3 linked regions of the Thermogemmata fonticola genome follow. The protein of the gene in region 1 binds, or shares a complex with, the protein of each later gene. Links are inferred from orthologs where the notes say so. Each region holds a gene or a part of one and is shown in the gene's direction. Other genes may lie near its edges.

Region 1 (7,957 bases):
ACGGAGGAGCAGACAAGTGGTTTCGGACTGATGAGTGTGGATACACACAATCGCATCACAGGTTTTGTAGAGAAACCCAAGACCCAGGATGAACGCGCTCCTTACTATGTTCCTGCGGAATGGCTTGAGCGCCGAGGTATACCCTGCAACAACCGGCATTATTTAGCCAACATGGGAATTTACCTGTTTCGCACCGACGTTCTTTACGAAGTGCTAACCGCCCGGCCGCTAGCGACGGACTTCGGCAAGGAGGTCTTCCCCCGCCATTACAAAAACAAACGCATGATCGCTCACTTCTTTGACGGCTATTGGGAAGACTTGGGGACGATCAAGAGCTACCATGAAGCTAGTATCGCCTTGGCCCGACCCAATCCGCCTTTCGATTTCTTCAGTCCCGATGGACCTATTTACACGCGCATGCGGAACTTGCCGGCGAGCCGAATCAACGGTGCCGTACTCGAACACAGCCTCATTGCTGATGGCTGCGTCATCGGAGAAGGCACACGAATTGAACATAGCCTAGTGGGTGTGCGTAGCATCATCGGACGCAATTGTGTTCTCCGTGAAACCGTCATGTTAGGTTCCGATGCTTATGAGTCGGACAAACAAAAGTTAGAAAATGTACGCCTTCAGCGCCCCAACCTCAACATCGGAGATGGGTCCATTATCGAACGAGCCATCCTCGACAAAGATAGCCGCATCGGGCGTTACGTTCAGCTCATCAACCGCGAAGGCCGCCAGCACTATGACGGCCCTAATGGCCTCTACTATATCCGAGATGGTATCATATGCATCCCGCGTGGCTCCATCATCCCAGACGGCACGATTATATAATAACTTCAACCCTTAATGCTTTATGAAGTCAGATCATCCATATTTCCCATCAGATCATCATCTCTTTAAAGTAACACTGGACAAATACTACGGCCCTCTCGACCTGCTTCTGTATCTCCTCCGCCAGAATGAACTCGAAATCCAGGAAATCGCGGTCGCTCAAATTGCTGAACAATTCAAAGATTTTATCACAACCCTGGAAGAGTTGAATCTCTGGAAACTGGAAGTAGCCGGTGAATTCCTGGTCATGGCTTCACGACTGATGGAAATGAAAAGCCGGCTGTTGATCCAGGAACCCGGTGATGAAAACGAGGAGGCCCACTCCGCTAACCTCCAGGAGTCACAAAGAAATATCATCCAACAGCTTCTCGAATACAAACAAATCAAGGAAGCGGCGCAAATCCTGGAATCTCAAGCTGAAGTTCATAACACTCGCCATCCTCGATTGGATGCCACCCCCTCCCCTACGCCTCACTCGCCGTCCCTGAGGATCCGGCCGGTAGAGTTGTGGGACCTTATCGCTGCCTTTGCCCGGATTCTCCGCGAGATTCAACCGGTTGAAACTATCCCGCTTTCCCAAGATGACGTTCCTCAACACGTCTATGAAAATGAAATCATCCGGTCATTGAAAGGCCCTCGTCAGATTCCACTCAGAGACATATTTCAGCCCCCTTACATACGCATGAGACTCATCGGGCTATTCCTAGCCCTACTTGAACTGATCCGCCGGTTTGTTGTCGATGTTATCAGCGATCAAGAGGGGAACATCGTTCTTGCACTCAAGAATCCTGGCGATCAATCGGAGATAGCATGGAACTCCGAGAAGCCACATGTTCCTCTATCATCGGATATTGGCTAGGAATTGTTGCACCGCCATCGAGGCTTCATCCTTTGTAATTTCTGTGGATGCTATGAAGATGTTTTGATCAGAAACCAGCGCCCATGATTCTATACTTCTACTTTCATCTGGACTACGGCTAAGGAGTCGATCAAAGTTTCGGCCACCGTGTGTAATGGTATTGCGTTCCACCAGCTTATATCCAGAGTCCAGATTCGCCAATTCTCGGATGATGGATTCAGTGTGTTTTCTACCCTGTTCTTCTGTGCTTCCCGCGGGTAGTTGCGCGACCACGAGTGTGCAAGCACTTCCTCCATCACTCCAGAGGTAAACATCCCCTGTCAGTCCATGCTTGACCAGCAGTTGCCGGGCGAGGGAATCCGATTTCCGCGGCGGGCCGGGAAACGTCACAGTCAGTCCCACAGGCGTGGTGATAGTCGGAGTGGTGCCATCTTTGGGTCGCGGAGAGCCACCCCCGCCGCCACCTTTGGTGGTGGGAGCACCTCCGCCCGTTTTCGGCACACCGCCTGCCACAGGACCGCCAGGGATGATGGGAATGAGAGGAGGGCCTTTCCCTATATTTTGAGCCTTATCCAACGGAACAAAGCCGCCTGGCGGCGGAGTCGCCGTATTGCTATCCGACTTGGCTGATGCTTGATCATCACCATCTCTGTTGGCGAAAAATTTGGTGTAGTAGATATACCCAGCAACACCGAGGAGAATAACCAGAACAATACCCCCGATGATATTGCGAATGAGCATCACATTGCTGTCGGAGTCCGAAGATTTTTTGTTTTTTTTCCGAACAGGCACCTCATCTTCATCATCCCCTACGGCAACAGCGACACGGGATGCCGGCGGTTTTCCTGGAGCGCGACCCGGCGGATGTGCAGGCGACGGAACGACTTCAACGTATCCCATCGAAGAGGCTGGTGCGGCTTGGGGAACGTTCACCAGAGTCTGACATTTCGGGCACTTGACACGCTTTCCCGCTGCGATATCCGGTGCATTCAAACGCGAACTACATTGCGGACAGACTACCGCTATAGCCATGGCAATGACTCCAGGATGAGGAAGGGCGACAGTAGTATAAGCGAAGCGGAGGTGAAACGGAAGTGGCTGTTACAAAACGGGGAACAGCCGCCGTATCACGTGGCCATGATGTTGTAGCCACAGTCCACGTACAGGATTTGCCCCGTGATGGCACTGGCCAAGGGGCTGCACAGGAAGAGCACGCCATCGGCGACTTCCTCCGGTTTGATAGGCCGGCGCAAGGGGGAGTGTTCAGCGGCATGCTGGATCAGTTTGTCGAAATCCTTATTGATCGCGCGCGCTGCACGGCTGCCGTAAGGTCCCGCTGAGATCAAATTGACCCGAATGTTGCGATCGCCTACGAACCAAGCCAACTGCTTAGCGTCGATCTGAAGGGCTGCCTTGCATGTCGCCATGCCGCCCCCATAATGGGGCACCACTCGTTCCGCCGCAACATACGTCAATCCCACGACACTACCCCCGGATGGTCGATGGCTCATGTAGGGGACTGCGGCCCGCACCAGACTCGTGAGCGAGTAAGCAGAAATCCCCATCGCTTCGTGATAAGCCTTTCGGCTGGTTTCAATCAGTGGTTTCGTGACCTCGCGACTGAATGCGATCGAGTGAATGAGGATGTCGATTCCTCCGAATTCCTTGCCGATAGCATCCACGGTCCCTTGAATCGAATATTCGGCAAATCGGGCATAACGCCGGTCGTTTTTGACTTCCGGAGGAACATCGTCCATGGTGTCGTAGCTAACATCACAGGGATAAATCCGTGCAGGTTGGAATTCCTGGCCATTGGAAAGTCTGCGGGATTCCACGTCGTCAGCATGCTGGCTGCGGAGTAACCCCTCGACAATATTGACCACCCGCGGATGGCACGCCAGAACGATCGTCGCCCCGGCTTCTTGCAAACGCTTGGCAATGTACCAGGCAAAACTGTGGTTATCTCCCACACCAGTCACCAGAGCGACTTTGCCGCTCAAATCGATCGGAACCATGACTCCCATGCCTCCCGTAAACCACGAGGAGAATGCTCTCTCCTGCCAAGGTACCTGGTTCTCATGCGGTATATCGCCTTTGTTACCGTCAGGCAAGCACGCTTAACCCTCCATGCCGTTTGCCCACATTGCTTCATGCAGTGCCGGCAATGATGCGATACACGTGTTGCAAAGGTAAGCGGCGCACACCACTGCCTGATTGCAGGAGCCGCAGGCGGGGGTTATGATGCTTGAAGTGGAGGGGACGGTCCCAACAGCCGCATTTCGGAGAACCAACCATGTCAACGTGGCATTTCCGTTTGGGAGGGCTGCTCGCGGGCCTGATTGGGGTTGTGGGAATCAGCGCGGAGTTGGAGGCGAGAAATGCTTTACAGAAAACCGCTCAGGAACAACCTGCCAAGCTCCAACCCACATTAGTGTTCCAAGGGCAACCGGTGGCTCAACTGCTTGCGTTAGCTCGCGAGGCCCTCCGCCGAATGGGCAAGGAAGAAGGCCCCCAACTGGTGGAATCTTTCGACTCGGCACTCAAGAAGCAACTCGGAGACAAGGGGTTCGCGGGTTTGGACCTGAACCGGCCTTGGGGCGGTTTCGCCATCTGGAGAGCCAAATCCGAGGACACTGCTTTTGCCTTGATTCTGCCCATCACGGATACTGAGGCGTTTCTCGATTTACTTCAGCGCCTGGAGATTCGCGCCGAGAAAGATGTCAAAGACAAGTTTTTATACAAAATTCATTTTCCCTCCTCACTGATTTCCAAAAGCTCCTACCTTCGGTTGATGCCAAACCAGTGGGCTTATCTTTTGCTGAATGTCGATTCACCGTGGCCAGCGTTGGCCCTGCCCAAGCCTGAGGAATTGTGGCGAGACCAACCCCAAACGATCATCAGCCTGCGATTGTATCCGGGACGAGTACCGCAAGACTCGGTCAAGGAACTCATCCAGGGAGTGAACAACGGTTTTGCTAAAATGCGAGGTCTGTTTGCGGGAAATGCGGGAGACAAGGGTAGCCAGGCCAAGCTCACCAAAGTTCTTTATGAGGATGTGCCGTCATGGCTGGTGCGGAATATCCAGAGCGTAGCCCAGGAAGCGGAGGAGCTTGAGATTCAGCTCCGCTGGGAACTCAATGATCCCGGCGGTCAAGTGATCCTGGATGCGATTCTGCTCCCCCGGCCTGGTACTCCTCTTGCCCGTGTGGTGCAACAGCGGGGGCAAAGCCAGCAGCGTTTCTCTGGTCTTGCCCAAATCCCCTCCACGACAACGGCCCTGGTGATCCAACCCCCTCAATTTGCCCCGGAATGGCGAAAGCTCTGGAGCGCAATTGGAGAGATTGCCCAGGAGGAAATCAAGGGGGCGGGTTGGCCAAAGGAGGTAGCCGAGGTGTTTCTGGAAATCGCTCGGAGTTGGCAGCGCGACAGCGAGGAGGGGAAATTGGAAAGCGCTATTCTACTGCGGGAACCGAATGCCAAAGGCCATTACAGTGCCGCTGCGGTTTTGAGTTGCAGTGGTTCCAAGAACGTGGAGAAGGCGTTGAAGCATCTGGCCCAGCAGCGCTCGTTCGCACCGATGTTCGAGATGGATGCCGCCAAGGCCGGAGAATGGACGGTGCACCGTTTGAAGGTTTGGCCCCTATTGCCTGCCGAAGTGCGAGATCACGGTGAACGACTTTTCGGTGAGAACCCTGCCCTCTTCGTCGCCTGCGGTCCGGATGCCTTGGGTTTAGCTGTCGGACCCGAAGCCCTGACCATATTGCGACAGATCAGCCAACTGCAACCAGGTCCAGGAGCCGCCTTTGAGTGGCACTATCAACCGAAACAGTTTGCCGCCTTGGTAACCATACTCACGGGTGATGAAGAAGTCGGCGAACAAGTGCGCAACCGGCTTGGCCAAGAGAAAAATAGCATGATGGGATACCAAATTCAGCTCGAGGGCGGAGAACAACTCCGGCTGACGATACGATTTTACGATCGGCTGATCCTTGCGTCCCTGAAAATGTTTTTTGATTTCCGATTGGGAGAGTAAACCGACCCTACACTTTTTTCTCCCCTCCTGATCAATCCCATCAGTTCAAGACACCCGATATGGCAAGGAAAGGTAGATCGGGAGCAACTTTTTTATATTTTTTGAAATTTTCCCCGCGCATTTTTCTTGTCAGCCTGTATGCTGAACCAATACTTGCCCTGGTGGGAGAGACTTGGCGGTCAGGTCATCCCAAGGGTCAATGCCGGTGGTGCTTCCTTTTCGTTGTCGAATTGCGGGACCATCCTTTCTGTCCGGTGAAGGAGCAGCAATGTTGCGTACTCTACCCCGTGGGCTGGCTATGGTGGTCGGTGTCATGAGCGTTTGTGCCGTGGTACCTTGGGTGACAGGTGTGAAAGCTCAGCCGGGAAAAGGTCCCCTTCGCCCCGGCTTTTTGCCCTATGTTCCACCCGGTGAATGGCGCCCCGCTGGTATTCAGGGAAACCAAGGGATCCAAGGCATCCAAGGCAACCGAGGCATCCAGGGAAATCAAGGGATCCAAGGGAATCAGGGCATTCAAGGCTTTCAGAACTTTGGTAACCGCGGCGGATTCCAAATCGGAGGCGGATTCCAGATCGGAGGCGGATTCGGCGGATTTCAGATCGGAGGTGGATTCGGGAGTTTTGCCGGTATCGGAGGTGGGTTCGGCGGATTTGGTGGCATCGGTGGCGGATTTGGTGGCATCGGAGGTGGGTTCGGCGGATTTGGTGGCATCGGCGGTGGATTTGGTGGCATCGGCGGAGGTGGTATTCAAATGCTGCCAACTATCCCCGGTGGCTACCTGGGCGGCATGGGTGGCATGATGGGCATGATGGGAATGGGCGGAATGATGGGAATGATGGGAATGGGTGGCATGATGGGCATGATGGGCATGATGGGCATGATGGGCATGGGCGGAATGATGGGAATGATGGGAATGGGTGGATTCAATATGATGGGAATGGGGGGATTTAGCATGATGGGGATGGGGGGATTCAACATGATGGGAATGATGGGGATGGGAGGCATGATGGGCATGATGGGCATGGGTGGATTCAACATGATGGGGATGGGTGGATTCAATATGATGGGAATGGGGGGATTTAGCATGATGGGCATGGGGGGATTCAACATGATGGGAATGATGGGGATGGGAGGATTTAATATGATGGGTATAGGTGGATTCAATATGATGGGAATTGCTGGAGGCATCGGGGGATTTGGCGGGTTCGGAGGAAAAATCGGTTTCAGCGGAGAGCTAGCCCAATAAGGAGCTAGATAGATGAGAGCCACTTTGATACATTAACCTGATGTACTATTAATCCATCAGTATATCCATACTGATGGATTTTTACTTTGGAATAATACGTCATTAATGACTTGAATTCATCGGATTTCCGAGATTCATCAAATCCCCATGATGTTTCATTCTCCCGGCCTATCCATCTGGTATGGACTAAGCTGCCGAATTGGGTTAGTCCGTTTTCGGAGCTAAGCCGGCAGGCGGAGAAGGCTGAGCAGACTCTGGCGGATTATTCGCCAGACGTTCTCGTTTCGCTTGGAGCGCTGGCCGGATTTGCTGAGCATAAACAAACACAGCCACCAATGCCAACAGGAGAAGCACAACGCCCAAGACAGTCTTACCTTTTGAGCCGTAGAGGTGGAAAAGTGTCAGGAGGATTTGGAGGGTCAATCCCAGCGCCGCAACGGCTCCTGTCAGCGGGATCATCATGGCGAAATACGGACCGTAGAGGTCAGAGAGGCGCGCCAACCACCACAAGGTGATGTCTGCCAAGAAAGCCAGCAGGACCCAAGGTGCGAGAATGTATCGCAGCAGGGGGGGGTAGTCGGTCAGGGCGAGGAGCAAGCCTGTGGCGGAAAAGAGAAGAGCGAAACTTAGCAAGTGGGCATGCGTGGATTGGGCCAATTTTTCGATACTTATGGGTGTGGACACCGCGACCCAACCCCCTCCCGGCGGCACTTCGATACTCGGCGGAACGACCAGGTATTTGGCAATTTGCTCGTAGGTTTCCAGGGGATAGTTCTCTTGCTCAGCTCCGGCGGCATGACAGCGGGCGCAGCGGTCGTTGAGGATCGACTTGACCTTAATCGCTCCGTCGGGATGACGATAATCCGGGGTAATGTGAGTGGGAGCAGCTTGGGGTGGCGGAACGAAGCGATCGGCTTCGTAGGCCGCCCGACGTTGCTCATCGGGTGTACGGATCCAAAGGCGAAGGGCTTCGCGTTCCCCGTTA
Region 2 (7,195 bases), on another replicon or contig:
TGCCTGGCAGAGTCTCGCTCTCGCGGCTACGGCGGGAGCGGTGTTGAATCTCATCCCGCAGGCGGTGCGCACTCCCCACGGCCTGATCCCGAACGACGGCCTGGGCATCCTCCTGAGCTTGTTCCTGCCAAAGCAGTACTTCGCCTCGATGCTCAGCGAAAGTAGGGATGAAGGAAGATACAAACCTTAGACGCCCCCCGATTCGGCCCCCAGGCGAAAGACCCTCCACGAAATGCTGATGACTGCCGGCCTTGTCTTGGGAATGGGTGCTCAAAGCTTGCTAAGGTGTGGAGCGATCGTCAGCGGAAGGAGGACCTGATCACCTCACGCGGGGCGGGACAGGCCGAGGTGCCCCATGCGAATAGCTTACGCCTACTACCTCATGGCGGACCTGGAGGCGACCTGCGCGGAGGACGGAACTATTCCGCCGCAGGAGATGGAAATCATCGAGATCGGAGCGGTCCTCCAGAGTGCCCGCACCTTCGAGATCGTCTCGGAATTCCAGACACTCGTCCGTCCCGTCCGGCACCCAGAACTCACTCCCTTCTGCACCCAATTGACGGGGATCACCCCCGCGGACATCGCCCAGGCTCCGCCGTTCCCCGAAGCTCTGGAGGCCATGAAAAGGTGGCTCTCCCCCTTTTCCGATTGGCTCTTCTGCTCTTGGGGCGACTACGACCGTAAACAGTTCCTCCAGGACTGCGCCTTCCACGGAGTCGCGTATCCCTTCTCTTCGGGGCACCTGAATCTCAAGGCGGAGCTATCCCGCGTCCTGGGGCTGCCCAAGCGGCTGAGCCTCGGCGAGGCACTCCGCTACTTGGGGATGGAGTTTGAGGGTTCCCCTCACCGCGGTTTGGATGACGCCCGCAACATCGCACGGATTGTGCGGCGGGTCTGTCAGGGGGTGTAACGGTCCACCATCGGGGCGTAGAGCCATTGATCGCCTTCACTTTCGAGACGGGTCTGTTCTGCCGCAGAGTAACACGCCTGCCGGGTGGAGTTTGTTGGGGCAACGGCTGCCAAGCGGCGAAAGTTCTACTGATTGCGAGGCTTGCTGGGGGGAGATATATTGCGAAGCGGCGGAAGGCGGACTAATCTGATAGCAACTTTGTCCCCAGGAACGGCCAGCGGAAGGGGTTTCCAGCTCCCAGCACGACCATGAATGAGATTTGGTATTTTGCCCGCGCGGGAACGCAGATCGGGCCGGTGACGTTGGAGCAGCTTCGCGCCGAGATCGCTTCCGGCCGGTTGAGTCGGTGGGATTTGGTCTGGCGGCAAGGGATGCCCCAGTGGGTGGAAGCGGGGCAGGTCGCGGAATTGCTGCCGTATTTCCCGCCGCAGGGAGTTATCACCTCCTGGCCTGGCACTCCGGCTGGTTATGCGCCCGCTCCTCCGCCGATGCCGGGGATGGCTCCCCCTCCTCCTAGCGGTTATGGACCGGCTTACGGTCCTCCCTACGGAGTACCGCAGGCTCCTTCCCCCTACCCGCCGCCGGACCCCTTCGCCTGGTTCAAGGCCTTTTGGGGCCGCATGCTGCTTCACTGGCAGCGGCTCTTCGCCGGCCATCCGGAATCGATGGTCCCCCAGGCCCAGGAGCAGGCGCAATTGGCCCAAGCGGGGTTGCAGGGCCGTCCGGCGGCTTACGCTCTCTGGCGGCAGGCGGCGCTTTGGATCGCCTCCAGTTTTGCCGGATTGGCCGCCGTGTTGCAATTGCTTCACTTGATTAATGACAAACAGGGGCGCGAAGACCTGACCAGCTTTGGCGTGGCCGTGCAATTTCTCATTCCCCTAGCCACGTTGATCCTGGCCGGCAGCGCCGCCAGTGCTGCCTACCTGTTCCATCAGTACCGCCAGTCGTTCCGCTATGTGGTTTGGGGCGGCGGCTTGGCCCTCGGCATCCCGCTGATTCTGGTTTTTAGTCCCGCGGAATGGCTCATTGCCATCCCCCAGACACCACAGACGACCGTAGCGGAAGTCCAAGCCCAGCGCATGGTCCTCAACCTGATCTTGGGCTTGCAGTTTTACATGACGATCATGCCCCTGGTGCTGTCCTTGTTACCGGCGCTCAGTCGCGGCTGCTGGCGGATCAAAATGTTCTATCCGGCGGCTACCGTACCGGGCTGGGGAATGGTTGCCAGCATTCCCCTTTTCGTGCTGTTGACCTGGGCCACCCTCGTGTTGATCTACCACGCCATCGGCAATGCTCTGCTGCTTATCAGCTTGATCTTGTGGATCGGCGCTCCGATCGTTTACCTGGCCCAATATCGCTTGTTGGTCCAACCCTTAGCGTACCGGGAGGATGTCGAGCAGCTCATCCGCTTGCAGCGCATTGTGCTGACGCTCACCCTGGTCGGCGTAGTCCTGCTGATCATCTATCTGTTCACCACGAAAATTGGGGAGCAGCATTTGCTCGGCTTCGACGAGCGCCATTCTCTGGTCCAGGTGTGGAACATGCAAATCCATGCGATGTGGATGGAGTATGTCGGCCGACTGCTCTTTTTTAGTGTGCTTTTTGCCGATGTGGTGCTCCAGGTGCAGCACAGCCATTGGTATCAAGAGCGGTTGTTCCGCCTGCGGCCGGATGCGCGGGACTTCGATCTGCAAATGCTGGCCTTGGCCCCGCTGCTGGGCGTCGCCATTCCCTCCAGCGTGGAGAAAACTCTCGCACCGCCTCCCCCTTCCCCGGCCCCAGCAGCTCCAGCGGAACCGCCTCGCGAGAAGTCCGAGGAACCGGCGGAGTTACCCGATCTGCCCGCGTCAGAGACCACCTGAGTAACACCCCAAAGCCCAACACCACTCCAAGGCTTGCCGTTCCCTGCCAAGAGTAACCGCTTCTCTCAGATGAACCATTTTTCTCCAGCAATCCCATTCCCCTCCAGGAATTCCGGAAAGAATCCTCTTCTTTTGGGACAGGAAGCCAGCTGGGACAGGAAGCCAGCCCGCCCGGCACATTTCCCCAGTGGAAATGCTCTCGCTCCTTGGGCCCGATTCAGGAGCGTCCCAGGGGCAAAGCGGATAATGGTTGCCCCTTCCAGGCGCCGGGAAGCTCGCCCCGGCGGGCATTCTGCGGCAAGGGACGTAGGACGCTGATCAGAAGCGTGAGTAAGCCTAGAGCCGTCAGACCGGCGAGAAGGTAGCGGACCCACCGGCCCCACTCCGCCGGCACCGCTAGTTGCCAGAGGCACACACCTGCCATAAGCACGCAACTGATCGGCAGCAGGTAGAACAGGCAGGTCTCCATGACCTGGTCGATGCGCAGCCGCGGCAAAGTCCAGCGCAGCCACATCATCACGAGGACCAAAAGCCAGCATTTGGCCACGAACACGCCGACGTTGAGCAGGTTCCCCCAGAGCGGCCCCCAAGTTTCCGCCGGTTCCCAAGGGAGCAACCCGCTGTGCCAACCGCCCAGGTACAGATGCGCCGCCAAGCCGCTGACCGCGAACATGCTCCCGTATTCCGCTAGGAAAAAGATCGACCAGCGAAAACCGCTATACTCGGTGTGGAAACCGGCCACGAGTTCGCTCTCGGCTTCCGCCAAATCGAAGGGTGCACGCTTGCAACTGGCCGTCGCCGTGATGAAAAACACGAAAAAGGCGAGATAGGTGAACGGATCGTGAAAGATGTTCCATTCCCAGAATCCCCCCGTTTGCTGGCGGGCGATCTGATGCAGGTCCAACGTTCCAGCCAGGCATATGGGAATGACCACGCACAAGGAGCGCGGTACCTCATAACTGACCACCTGGGCGGCTTCCCGCACTCCGCCAAAGAGGGACCACTTGCTGCCCGAAGCGTATCCCGCCAGGACCACTCCAAACACTTCGCTGGACAGCACCGCCAGCATGAAGAAGACCGCCACGGACAGCTCCCAGCCCACCAGGCCATACCCGAAGGGCAAGGCGAGAAACCCCGTAAAGCTGGCACAAAAAGCCAGATAGGGGGCCAGGCGGAAGAGGAAACGGTCCGCCCCCGCCGGAGCGTGGTCTTCCTTGGCCAGCAGCTTGATCGCATCCGCCAGCGATTGCAACAAGCCAAAGGGTCCCACCCGCGAGGGTCCCAGCCGATCCTGAATGCGCCCGGACACTTTGCGCTCGGCCCAGATCGCTAAAAAGGCCGACAAACCGACAAAGCCAAACAGCAGTGCCGCGGCGGTCCCAGCGGCGGCCAGCACATTCCACGGCTTGTCCAAATACCCGGACCAGAACTCCAGCACAGCTTGCCCCTTTCGTTCTGCCAGGCGTTCCCCTTCCCCTCGACAGAGCGCCTTTTATCAGATATGTAGAGAATCTCCCAGCGATGGCATCCAGGCGTTGAGGAACCGCCGAAGCTCCCAGCAGTGAGGAACGGAGCATGGTCCATCGGCTTGCTTTGGGGACGAGCCGCCGGTGGGGAGTAGCAACCCGCCGTCCGGCACATGTGCGCCCTGCCGATCTGCCCAATCGTGGGCCATGGCTGCGGACCCGCCTTCGAGCACCGGCTGCCGCGGATGATCCCCTGGCCCGCGATCCCCTCTTGGCCCGCCTGGAGGCGGTGCTTTTGCTCGCCGACGAACCTCTGAGTCTCAAGCGGCTCACCGAAGCCGCCTTGCTTCCGGACACCGCCGCCACGGCACAACTGCTCGCACGTCTGGAGCAGCTTTACGACGCCGACCAGACAGCGTTCCAAATCGCCGAAGTGGCCGGGGGATATCAGTTACTCACCCGCGCCGTTTATCATCCCTGGCTGGCCCGCCTCCGACACACGGGCCGTGACTTGCACCTCGGCCCCGCCGCCTGGGAGACCCTCGCCCTCATCGCTTACAAACAGCCGATCACGCGAGCCGAAATCGAAAAAATCCGTGGCACCCAAGCCGTCGAACCTTTGCGCGTCCTTCTGGAAAAGGGATTGGTCCAGGTCGTCGGGCGGCAAGATTCCCTCGGCCGGCCCCAACTCTACGGTACCACCCGCCGGTTCCTCCAACTTTTTGGCCTGAAATCTCTTGAAGACTTGCCCCACATCCACGCCCTGAAAAAACCGCCCTCCTGACCAGCCTCCACAATGCATCCTCCAGAACGGCACACCCCAACGGACCCCAAACCGATGCCCTTCCCCCCGCTCGGTTCCTTTCGCGCCAACGGCGCCACAAGACCCCGCGGCAGGCGGCCCCCCCGCGGCACTTGGCCAAAATGGAAGGGATGAGAGGCGAATGATGGTAAGTTTTTGCAATCGCTTTCTACATAAGATCAAGAATCGATCCATCGCCAACATGTGCGGGGATGACTAGAGTGAAATATATGAAGCTATGGACTTCTCGATGCGTGACGCGGCGGGGTTTCTTCCACACCCTGGCGGCGGGTGCCTTGACACTCGGAGGCGGCTGCTCCGGCCGGGGTCGAGGGGCGGAACTGCTCCATGCCTCCTTCGATGCGACGCGGGAGTTGTACCGCAAAATTAACCAGGCCTTCGCAGAACATCGGCAGCAACAGGGCCAAGAGCCGGTGCGCATCAAAATGTCCCATGGCGGCTCCGGCGCTCAAGCCCGGGCAGTCCTCGATGGCCTCCCTGCTCACGTCGTATCCCTGGCCTTGTGGCTGGATATCGACACCATTGTGCGCAAAGGTCTGATAGAACCTTCGTGGGAGTCTCAATTTCCGCATCGTTCATTGCCGTATATCTCCACGGTTGTCTTTGTCGTGCGGCAGGGGAACCCCTGGAACATTCGCGATTGGCCGGATTTGCTCCAGGATCAGCTCCGCATCGTGACGGCCAATCCGAAAACCAGCGGCGGCGCCCGCCTGAACATGCTGGCCGCCTGGCTGAGCGTGACCGCTCGTGGGGGGAGCTTCCCAGAGGCGAAAGACTTCCTCACCCGCTTGCTGCGCAAAGTGCCTGTGCTAGACAGCGGAGCACGCGGGGCCGCCCTGACCTTCGCACGCAAGGGCATCGGGGACGTTCTGCTCACTTGGGAAAACGAGGCCTATCTGCAACAACGCGAACTCCGCGGCCGGGTCGAAATCGTCCATCCCCCCTTGAGCGTCCAGGCCGAACCCCCTGTGGCCGTGGTCCACGCCAACGCCCGGCAAGCCGGCGCGGAGGAACTCGCCCACAACTACATCCGCTTCCTCTATTCACCGGTGGCACAAAACATCATCGCCGAGCAATATCTCCGCCCCGTTCATTGGACTGAAGACCCACGCTTTACCCCTATGCAACTTCTCCGTCCTGTGGATCCCCAACATCAACTGGGCGATTGGCATAACATCCAGAAGCAGTTCTTCGCCGAGGGAGGATTGATCGACCAGATTTTCCGAGAGATCTCCTAAATACCATTTTCCCCCGCCTCCGTGCCGTCTGACCTTACCGATCTGCATATCGGCTTTGGTATGAAAAAAATCGAAATTTCTCTTTCCACTTCTCTGGATGTGGTATATATGATACTGACGAGAGGAATAACAGAGGTAAAGGGAACTGGTATTGTGGAGTCCGTTCCCGTGGTCGGAAGCCCTATCTGTGTTTTTCTAACCCGTATTGTGTGAGGTACGCTCCAATGGCCAAGAAGTCAGAAAAGTCGGCGGAGAGCGGTGAGAAGCGCAGCATCAGCCAGATGCAAATGGTGCGGCTGGCGATGCAAGCCAAAGGACCGGATGCCAAACCCGGTGAATTGCAGGAATACATCCTCAACGAGTTTCACCACGAACTGCCCACCAATCTCATCAGCAACTACAAATCCCAGATCAAGCGCCAATCCGGAGGCGGGCGGCGCCAACCGCAAATCGAGGACCTGGAAACCGTCCGCAACCTGATCAAACGCCTGGGAGCAGATCAGGTCAAGCGGCTTGTGGATGTTCTCGCCTGATCCCTCTTGCCCTTCAACGTAATCCGTATACCCACCGCCGTGATAGCTTTTATCAGGGCGGTGGCTCTCTTTTCTATACTCTCCCCTTCTGCCAAGCCGAATAGATGACTACACCATTCCCACGTCCACCCTGCCACCGCTGCCGGTGTGGACCTCATATGCACGCTTCATATCTCACTCCCTCTCCCTGGACCTTTGTGGAATCAGATTCACCCTGTGTCCGCAAATCTATCCTTCCTCAGAGCCATCTCCTCAAGGGCCAACATTATGTCTCCCACCTCCTCGGATCGCTGGGATTCCCTTTCAGGTTCGTGCCCAATTTCACCACCGCCGCGATCACTTGCCGCCTGCTTTTTCACCTTG
Region 3 (8,364 bases), on another replicon or contig:
CCGCACCACCTCCGGTTGCTTCTCGTCTTTGAGCAGGGTATGCAGCAGGGGCACCACCTTCTCCGCAGGTTCATCACACTGACCAAGGCAATGGGCAGCCGCTCCCCGGACCTCCGGATCCTTGTCCTCTAACGCCTTGTAAATGTATGGCAGCGCCTCCGCCACGAGCGCTTTTTGAATCACCGCCAAGCGGCCCAACTCCTGCAAGGCCACTACTTTTTCCTTGCTTGTCCGGGCTGACTTCAACTGCTCCGTGTACTTCTTCGCTTCTTTCAATTGGGCAGCGCGAACCGCCTCCGGCGTGCTCCCAAGATACACCAAACCCGCCACTAGCAACCAGCCGGCTGCCAGATGGACCGAAACTCTCCTCGCCATTGTCTGTCCCTCCCGAAAGCTCGGAAAAACCCTTGTACCATGACACCGAATCTTCTAAGTCGGCGTAAATATACCCTCCAGAACCTCCCACCTATCGAGCAAAATCCCCCGTTCAATAATCTAACGCTCCAACCAGTCCAGAAGTTCCCACACACCCTAGCCCCTACAACACTGGGGCCAACCAGGAGAGAAAAACCACCCCTTGAGGAAGGCCGCGAGATTCCCCGAACGGTAACGAGGACCGTGGAATCCTGAGAATGGCAGGGGCGAACGGGCTTCTTGCCGCCACGTCAACTTGATTTCAAGGAAGGGGACGCTGCCGCAATTCACAAAACTCACAATCTCTCAAACCAATCGCTGTCATCCACCCAGGCAGGACCCAGTGGCATGCTCATCTGCCAGAGGAACCGCTCCCAAGACTCATCCCAACCGTTACTAGGTGATTCGGACACCGGTTTCTTGACGACGAGGGGCGCGACATAGCTCCCACGGATGACCTCTGGCAAATGAAAAACTTGGACCATGGGATCCACTTCACGTCCTTCGATCTCAGCTCTCTCCGGCGGCGCAGCATGAATTCCGCTACCACTCATCAGCCCCAATGTGATCAACCACGCCCCCAACCCATGTTTCCTCATATTTATCTCTCCCGTTTCACTTCCTCAGGGAACGACCCTTCCATCCATCCTTTTGGTGTCCAGAAGCCATCCCCCCAGTAACGCACTTCCAGAGGTGCCCACCATAGCAAGGTCTCTGGTGCTTGCAAGGCATTTTCGGCCAAAATCGCTTGAGGCTTTTTCGAGGTACGTTGCACGTCACTATGATTGGACATTATCAGCTCTGCGATACATATTATCAGTTGAAACTGAGCAGCCGGTCTATCAATCTCGATGAAAGCTGTCGAATGCGGCCGCCTCGTCAAGACTCGTCGAGTAAAGCCATCTGAAAGATTACCCATCATCCAGACCATGACCCAAATCGCAACCGATCTCATGGGGGGTCAGAACGGCTAGGACGTGGAAAACCCTGCGGGCAGCGATATTCGCCTTGACACATGAACAGAGGCTGCTATGGTGCCGTTCCTGCTGGTGGATACGGCCTAGGCGGAAAGGGGAATCGTACCGCGGGGGAATCGGGCCGAAATAACCGTCGGGCAAGGAGAGCCAACTATGGCGGCTAATGCTAGCCGGGGGAAGGGGTGGAGGCGGCGGGAATTCCTAGCATTGTCAACCTGGGGATTGGCAAGTATTACAGGCTGCCATAATTTGTGGGACAATCATAGTCTGACGAATAAAATACAAAGTCGATCTCAAATAGGTGATGATCCAAATTTTGATCTTGATGATTCTACAACTATTGGAAGTAAAAGCACCGTAGGAAATACGGAACCGATCCCGGTGAGCGGTGTCGGGCTAGTCTCCAATCTTCCAGGTACGGGAAGCAGTGCTCCGCCGGGAGGATGGCGCACTATGCTCGAACAAAGTCTAAAAAAACAAGGAGTCACTAACGTTCGAGAATTTTTAGATGATCCGCAACGCCGTACATCACTCGTATTAGTTTCCGCCCTTATCCCTCCAGGGGCGCGCAAAGGAGAATTGATCGACGTTGAGATCACTTTGCCTGAAGAAAGTAAAACCACGAGCTTAAAGGGAGGATATCTCCATCATTGTGAATTATATACATATGAAACTACCGGCAACATTCGCGCCATGCTTCGTGAAGGAAAACGTGTCGGTCCCAGTGGTGATTTGAAACTCGGAGATGTATGGGCCGTCGCTTCGGGGGAGTTGATCGCTGGACAGTTCCTGCCTCGGCGCGACGAAGTCCCTGAGGAGGTCGAAAAGGATGCGGAAGGGCGGCCCCTTTATCGCTCAGCGCGAATCTGGGGAGGTGCCCGGGTGACACGTTCCCGCCCCTATCACATCCTGCTCAACCCTGCTGATCAGAATCCGCGGATGGCCGCCATTGTAGCGGAACGCCTGAATTCAACTTTTCATAATGCTACAGATGCATCCCAAAAAGTAGCCGATGCTAAAACTCGTGAACTTATCTTAGTTCACGTTCCATATCCGTATCGCAACAATCATTATCGCTTTCTTCTTGTGGCACGCCACGTACCTATTCTTCCTACTCCTCCTCAAAGTCTTTACCGCCGCCGACTGGAGGATGAGTTGCTCGACCCTGCCACCTGCTTGACAGCAGCGGTCAAGCTGGAAGCATTAGGAATGAGCAGTGTTCGGGCATTGCGTGTGGGTCTGGAAAGTACATCGCCGTGGGTCCGCTTTGCCGCCGCTGAGGCCTTGGCCTACTTAGGACAGAGCGATGGTGCCGCCGAACTGGCCCGTCTGGCCGAGGAACACCCGGCCCTGCGAGCACCTGCCCTGAAAGCACTCGCCGCTCTGGATGACGCTGCTGCTGCCGATCGGCTCGTCGAGCTGATGGGACGAACCGATCCCGAACTCCGCTATGGCGCGTTTCTGGCTCTGCGCCTCGCCGACGATCAGCATGCGGCTGTACGAGGTATCCCGATTCACCGCTCCTACCATCTCCACTTGGTAGCGCCGGGCACACCAGGAATGGTGCATTTGACCAGCAGCCGCCGAGCCGAAATTGTTCTGTTTGGAGATGACGTGCTCTTCCGGGGGCCGTTCACACTACCGGTCGGGTCCGAGTACACTGTCAAAGTCCCGGCGTCCGGCCCCGCAACTCTCACTCGTATTGTCAAGGTCAAGGACGATTGGATGGAACGCCAGGTAACCTGCCCTCCCGAGGTGGGTTCCGTGCTCATGGCTTTGGGTCAGTTGGGGGGAGGATATGCGGAAGCTGTCGAGCTGATCCGCCGCGCCGACGCTGCCGGTGTTTTGTCATCCGCTGTGCTCGTTGATGCCATTCCTCTCGAGCTAAACCTACGACAACTGGCCTATTTCGCCCGTCATGATCCCAGCCTTCGCCGAGCGGACGCCGAGGTGTCGCGCCTGGGGGTCAGCCGCACTTCCGTCGAGAACGCTAATCTCACTCTTCCCACACCGGAAACAGACCCAACGAATCAGCCGCCGCCACCCCCACGTCCCCCTTTGAATCGAGAACCCGGACGCCTCTTCGGTCCGAAACGTCACGAACCTCCTTCGACTCCTCCCATCATCCCAAATAACAAGTAATACAATTTTAGATTAATTGATGTAATATAAATCAGGAAAAAATTATGCTTTTGCGGCTGGAATTGACAGGATTTAAATCTTTTGCCGATAAAACGAGTTTAGATTTTGCTCCAGGTATTACAGCAATTGTTGGACCTAATGGTTCCGGAAAGAGTAATGTTGTTGATGCCATTCGCTGGCTCATGGGAGAGCAGTCGATTCGTAGTCTTCGCGGCGGCGAAATGGTGGATGTAATCTTCCACGGTTCTCCGCGGCGGAAAAGCTTGGGAATGGCCGAAGTTAGCCTGGTTCTCGACAATCGCCGCCGATGGCTTGCCATCGAAGCGGATGAAGTTCAGTTGACACGACGCATCTATCGAGACGGTAACGGTGAATACCTGATCAACGGACAGCCGGCGCGTCTCAAAGATTTCCGAGACCTATTCATGGGCAGTGGAGCCGGTGCCAAGGGATACACCATCATTGCTCAAGGCCGCGTCGAGGAGTTGCTCCAAGCCAATCCTCAACAGCGTCGGGAACTATTTGACGAAGCCGCCGGTATCAGCCGCTTCAAGATTCGTAAGTACGAGGCACTACGGAAACTCTCCGAGGTGGAAAGCAATTTGACCCGTTCCCAGGATCGCCTCCACAGCTTGGAAACACAACTCCGTACCTGCCGCCTTCAGGCCACTAAGGCCCAAAAGTACCTCGAATATCAAACCCGCCTCCGGCAACTTCGAATTATCTGGGGAAAATATGAGGATCAACGCTTGAAGCAGGCCATATGTCAATTAGATCATTTAATACATCAAGTAAATGTTGAAATTGAGAAAAAACAGCAAAGTATTTATACATATAACAACACCAAGATATCGAGAGAGCAAAAATTGAATGATTACGAAAAAAGGTGTAAAGAACTATCTGCTATTTTAGCAGATTGTGAACGACGAATCTCTACAGAACAAATCTCTATTCGGCACTTATATCTGAGTTTGACAACACTCGAAAATGAGATGCTCCAGCTCACCCACAGGCGTTCCGATATTACACATCGCCTTCGCAGGGCGGAACAGGAGCACCTAGAGGCGGAATCACAGTACCGGCACACAGAGTCCGAAATCCAAGGAGTTCATGAAGAAAAACAGCAATGGGAGGCCACGCTCAAGGCCCTGCAATCCCGATGCCAGGAGATTGACACCGAAATAGCCCGGCAGCGGGAGCAACAATTTGATGCTGTTCGAGTCACTGCGTCTGCGCGGTCCGCCGCCAATGCTGCCTTGGCCAACGTCACACGACTTCAACAGGAACTGCAACGCCGCCACAGGGATTCTACCGTGGCAACAATCCAGCGACAAACTTTGCAGGAAACATTAGATAAACTAATGGAAAATGACATTCAAAAACAACAATCGATTCAAGATATTCGCAATAAAATTGATGAGCTTATTTTAAAGAGAAAATACTTACAACAAGATATACAATTACACTACGATGAATTAGAAAAACTCCGCGTCCAATACAGTGATGTCCGCGGAAGGATGGAATTGCTCGATGAATGGGAACGCTCCCGCGCTGGAGTGGAAGAAGGAGTTCGACAGCTTTTGGAAAAAAAAGCCCGCCTCGCTGCAAAAGATCCTCTTCATCCCCTTGTCACGGAAATGATCGGTCTCGTGGCTGACCTGCTTGTAGTTCCTCACGATATAGCGCCTCTAGTGGAAATCGCGTTGGGTGATAAGGCTCAATATATGGTGGTGCGCTCCGAGGAATCTCTCCTCACCTTGCTTGCAACACTCCAGGACGATTTGTTCAACCGTATAGGACTGCTTCCTCTCAATACACCTCCATATACAAAATCACATGATTATGAAATTGAGACCTTAGCTGAGCGAGTTCAGTCGCCTGTTCTCGATCTGCCCGCACAACTGCTCGGCAATGTCATTCTCGTCGATGATTGGCAGCAAGCTGTTTCGCTTCGCAAGCGCTATGCCCATGTTCGCATCATAACTAAACAAGGGCACCTATGGGAAACTGACGGATCCGTCATCCTCGGTTCATTCCATACCGGAAGAGGACTTGTCTCGCAAAAAAGCGAACTCCGCGAGCTTCAAGCCCAAGCGCGCGATATCCTTGATCAACTCCAGCAAAAAGAAAATGCTCTAACATCCTTGCAGTATGAATTGAAAGATATTGAAAGTCAGTTGACCGAACTAGAAGCACAGCAGGAGACGCTAGAAAAAGCAACGATCGAGGCACGCCAGACTCTGGACAGGCACCGGCAGGCTCTTGAACACTGGAATGAACGCTGGGTACTCCTGTGCCAAGAGACCCAATATCTGGAGGAAGAATTACGCCGAGCGGAAAGCGCATGGCTAGAAAGTCACCGGCAAGCTGAAAGCGCCGAGCAAGCAGCCAAAGAAATCGAGCAGAATCTGGAACTGCTTCAGCAGACCCTGCAATCGTTACAAGGCGACTGCGAGACCACACGCCAACACCTGCATGCTGCCGAAATGAAACTGACCCAACTGCTCTCCGCGCGAGAACACTCGATGGATTGGAAGGCCCAACTCGAAAAGGAAATCCGCAAGCGACGTGTGGAAATTCTGGATGTTCAATCGGCGATACATACTCTCCGCACACGATACCAGGAAGCCACGGTCGAGATTCTCAACAAGGAAATGCGATTGTCGCAGCTTTATGCTGACAAAGAAAAATTTGAACTAGAACTACAACAATTAGACCAGTATTGTGAAATGGAACGTCAAAGTTGTGACGAGTTTTATTCTTGTTTTCAGGAGTTACAACAGCAGCTTGAACAACTGCGGCATCGTTTGTATGAGTTGGAATTACAACGGCAAGACCTTAAGAATCAACATCAATACCTCCTCATACGACTCCAGGAAGAGCTGGAGGTTGACTCTCAGGGTCTGCAATCACTTCTGGATACCAAGGATGGAGAAGTGGCCTCCAATCCAGACTCTCTGGTTCAGGAGATGGATGAACTCAAGCAAAAAATGACCCGCGCTGGGCCTGTGAATCTGGAGGCCGTGGACCAGCTTCGCCTCCTGGAGGGCGAGTATCAGACTCATTTGAGCCAACATCAGGATTTACAACAGGCCCACCGGACTTTGCTGGAGATTATCGACCAGTTGAATAAGGATAGTTGCAAGCTCTTTCTAGATATGCTCGCAGCAGTACGGAGCCATTTTCAAGATTTGTTCCGCAAGCTCTTCGGCGGAGGGCAAGCGGATATCGTTCTCGAAAATGAGGCTGACGTTCTGGAAAGTGGTGTAGACATCATTGCTCGTCCGCCGGGCAAAGAGTTGCGTTCGCTCTCGCTGCTGTCGGGAGGGGAAAAGACTCTGACTGCGATCGCTCTGCTATTAGCAATTTTCCGCACCAAACCCAGCCCGTTCTGCATTCTCGACGAAGTGGATGCCGCCTTAGACGAAGCCAACACGGTTCGGCTGGCCTCCATTCTGCGCGAGTTTCTGAATATCAGCCAGTTTATCATTGTCACCCATAAAAAACGTACGATGGCGGCGGCGGACCGACTGTGGGGAGTCACCATGACCGATCAGGGAGTCAGCCGTGTCTTGCCGCTACGGTTTGAGGAATGGGAGTCCCCTGCCCAAGCCGCCTGAAATCTATTTCGTTCCGCCAATTTGATTCGTTCAGATGCCTCTCCTTTCTCGGTTCTCCAAGTATTGTCATCCCGCGATACAGTTGAGCTTACCTATGAGCCAGTCAGGCTAGGGTGGGTTCCCCAGCGAACTCATGCAGCTTTCATCGAGGTTTTGCGGGACCTTCATATGATACATGTAGGGTGACAGATGGATAGCATAGCCGAGGAGGCCGAATGGCTGAGAGAAGCCAACAGTAGGAAAAGCTGCAAGAACGGTGGATCACCAAGCTCGCGGTGATTTGCGGATAATGTGGCGAGGGAATCGTAACACCGTGGACCAAACTCAGGATGGGGGATTGCTGAGATCGGGAGAGTCACGTTATGGATGAATTATCTGGTGTGGCGTCTATGGCAAGCGGTGCATTGGCTATGATGGCAACAAGGGGAGAAACGATGCCACAACCGCGGATTCTGATCATCGAGGATGAGCGGGGATTGACTCAGTCCCTGTCGTGGTATTTCAACCGTGAAGGGTACGAGACCCATGTTGCTCACGATGGTCAGGAAGGATTGCGCAAAGCTCAGACGTTGTTGCCAGATGTCGTCCTGCTGGACCTGATGTTGCCCGGAATGGATGGCCTGGAGGTATGCCGCCTGCTGCGAGCCGGCGAACGGACACGGGACATTCCGATCATCATGATCACAGCCAAGACGGAGGAGACGGACCAGGTCGTGGGCTACTCCATGGGTGCGGATGACTACGTCGCCAAACCTTTCAGCAACAAGGTGCTACTGCACAAGGTAAAGGCTCTCCTGCGGCGGGTGGCGGGCCAAGGTGAAGCAGGCGATGTGATTGAACATCTGGGAGTAAGGATTGATCGTCTCCGACATCGCGCCACGATTCATGGGAAGCCCCTGGTTCTCACCCCGACGGAGTTTCGTCTGCTGGAAACGCTCGTCCGCCAGCCGGGCCGGGCCTTCAGCCGCCACCAGCTCATGGATGCCGCCATCGGGGAAGGGGCAATCGTCCTGGAGCGCACGATTGATGTCCACATTAAAACCTTGCGCCGTAAGTTGGCGGAAGCGGGAGGAAGCGCGGACTTGATCGAGACGGTACGCGGCGTCGGTTACCGATTCCGGGAGGAACCGCCAGCAACATCGGGTGGTACATGAGCCAACTGGGCAGGTTCTTCCCACCGTCATGATCCACTCACTTTGTCGAGGAACAAC

The links. Proteins that work in one complex are often made in the same cells at the same time.
Region 2: H0921_RS09410 (region 1) and scpB share a complex: the UniProt entries of both Bacillus subtilis proteins name them as parts of the cohesin-like complex. The link is inferred for Thermogemmata fonticola from one-to-one orthologs.
Region 3: the proteins of H0921_RS09410 (region 1) and smc are in contact, whole or in part, in a crystal structure (PDB 3ZGX), measured with the Bacillus subtilis proteins. The link is inferred for Thermogemmata fonticola from one-to-one orthologs.

What each region holds. Positions count from the first base shown.
Region 1 is NZ_JACEFB010000005.1:212,369-220,325, forward strand. What follows is about bases 1-2,774. They hold H0921_RS09410 (segregation and condensation protein A), read left to right. Parts: upstream 1-856; coding sequence 857-1,693; downstream 1,694-2,774. Other genes in these bases: H0921_RS09405 (glucose-1-phosphate adenylyltransferase), read left to right, coding at 1-834; H0921_RS09415 (hypothetical protein), read right to left, coding at 1,676-2,593. Also shown: H0921_RS09420 (SDR family oxidoreductase), read right to left, coding at 2,821-3,708; H0921_RS09425 (hypothetical protein), read right to left, coding at 3,842-3,988; H0921_RS09430 (hypothetical protein), read left to right, coding at 3,987-5,726; H0921_RS09435 (hypothetical protein), read left to right, coding at 5,995-6,972; H0921_RS09440 (hypothetical protein), read right to left, coding at 7,177-7,957. UniProt on the Bacillus subtilis protein: Participates in chromosomal partition during cell division. May act via the formation of a condensin-like complex containing Smc and ScpB that pull DNA away from mid-cell into both cell halves.
Region 2 is NZ_JACEFB010000013.1:74,206-81,400, reverse strand. The notes cover bases 3,200-6,184. They hold scpB (SMC-Scp complex subunit ScpB), read left to right. Parts: upstream 3,200-4,347; coding sequence 4,348-5,022; downstream 5,023-6,184. Other genes in these bases: H0921_RS14475 (sulfate ABC transporter substrate-binding protein), read left to right, coding at 5,271-6,184; nuoH (NADH-quinone oxidoreductase subunit NuoH), read right to left, coding at 3,200-4,210. Outside these bases: H0921_RS14500 (site-2 protease family protein), read left to right, coding at 1-190; H0921_RS14495 (3'-5' exonuclease), read left to right, coding at 356-910; H0921_RS14490 (DUF4339 domain-containing protein), read left to right, coding at 1,159-2,772; more of nuoH, read right to left, coding at 2,990-3,199; more of H0921_RS14475, read left to right, coding at 6,185-6,299; H0921_RS14470 (hypothetical protein), read left to right, coding at 6,524-6,832. UniProt on the Bacillus subtilis protein: Participates in chromosomal partition during cell division. May act via the formation of a condensin-like complex containing Smc and ScpA that pull DNA away from mid-cell into both cell halves.
Region 3 is NZ_JACEFB010000003.1:244,832-253,195, forward strand. What follows is about bases 3,200-7,353. They hold smc (chromosome segregation protein SMC), read left to right. Parts: upstream 3,200-3,577; coding sequence 3,578-7,153; downstream 7,154-7,353. Other genes in these bases: H0921_RS07060 (flagellar basal body P-ring protein FlgI), read left to right, coding at 3,200-3,533. Outside these bases: H0921_RS07050 (HEAT repeat domain-containing protein), read right to left, coding at 1-375; H0921_RS07055 (hypothetical protein), read right to left, coding at 711-1,013; more of H0921_RS07060, read left to right, coding at 1,545-3,199; H0921_RS07070 (response regulator), read left to right, coding at 7,588-8,307. UniProt on the Bacillus subtilis protein: Required for chromosome condensation and partitioning.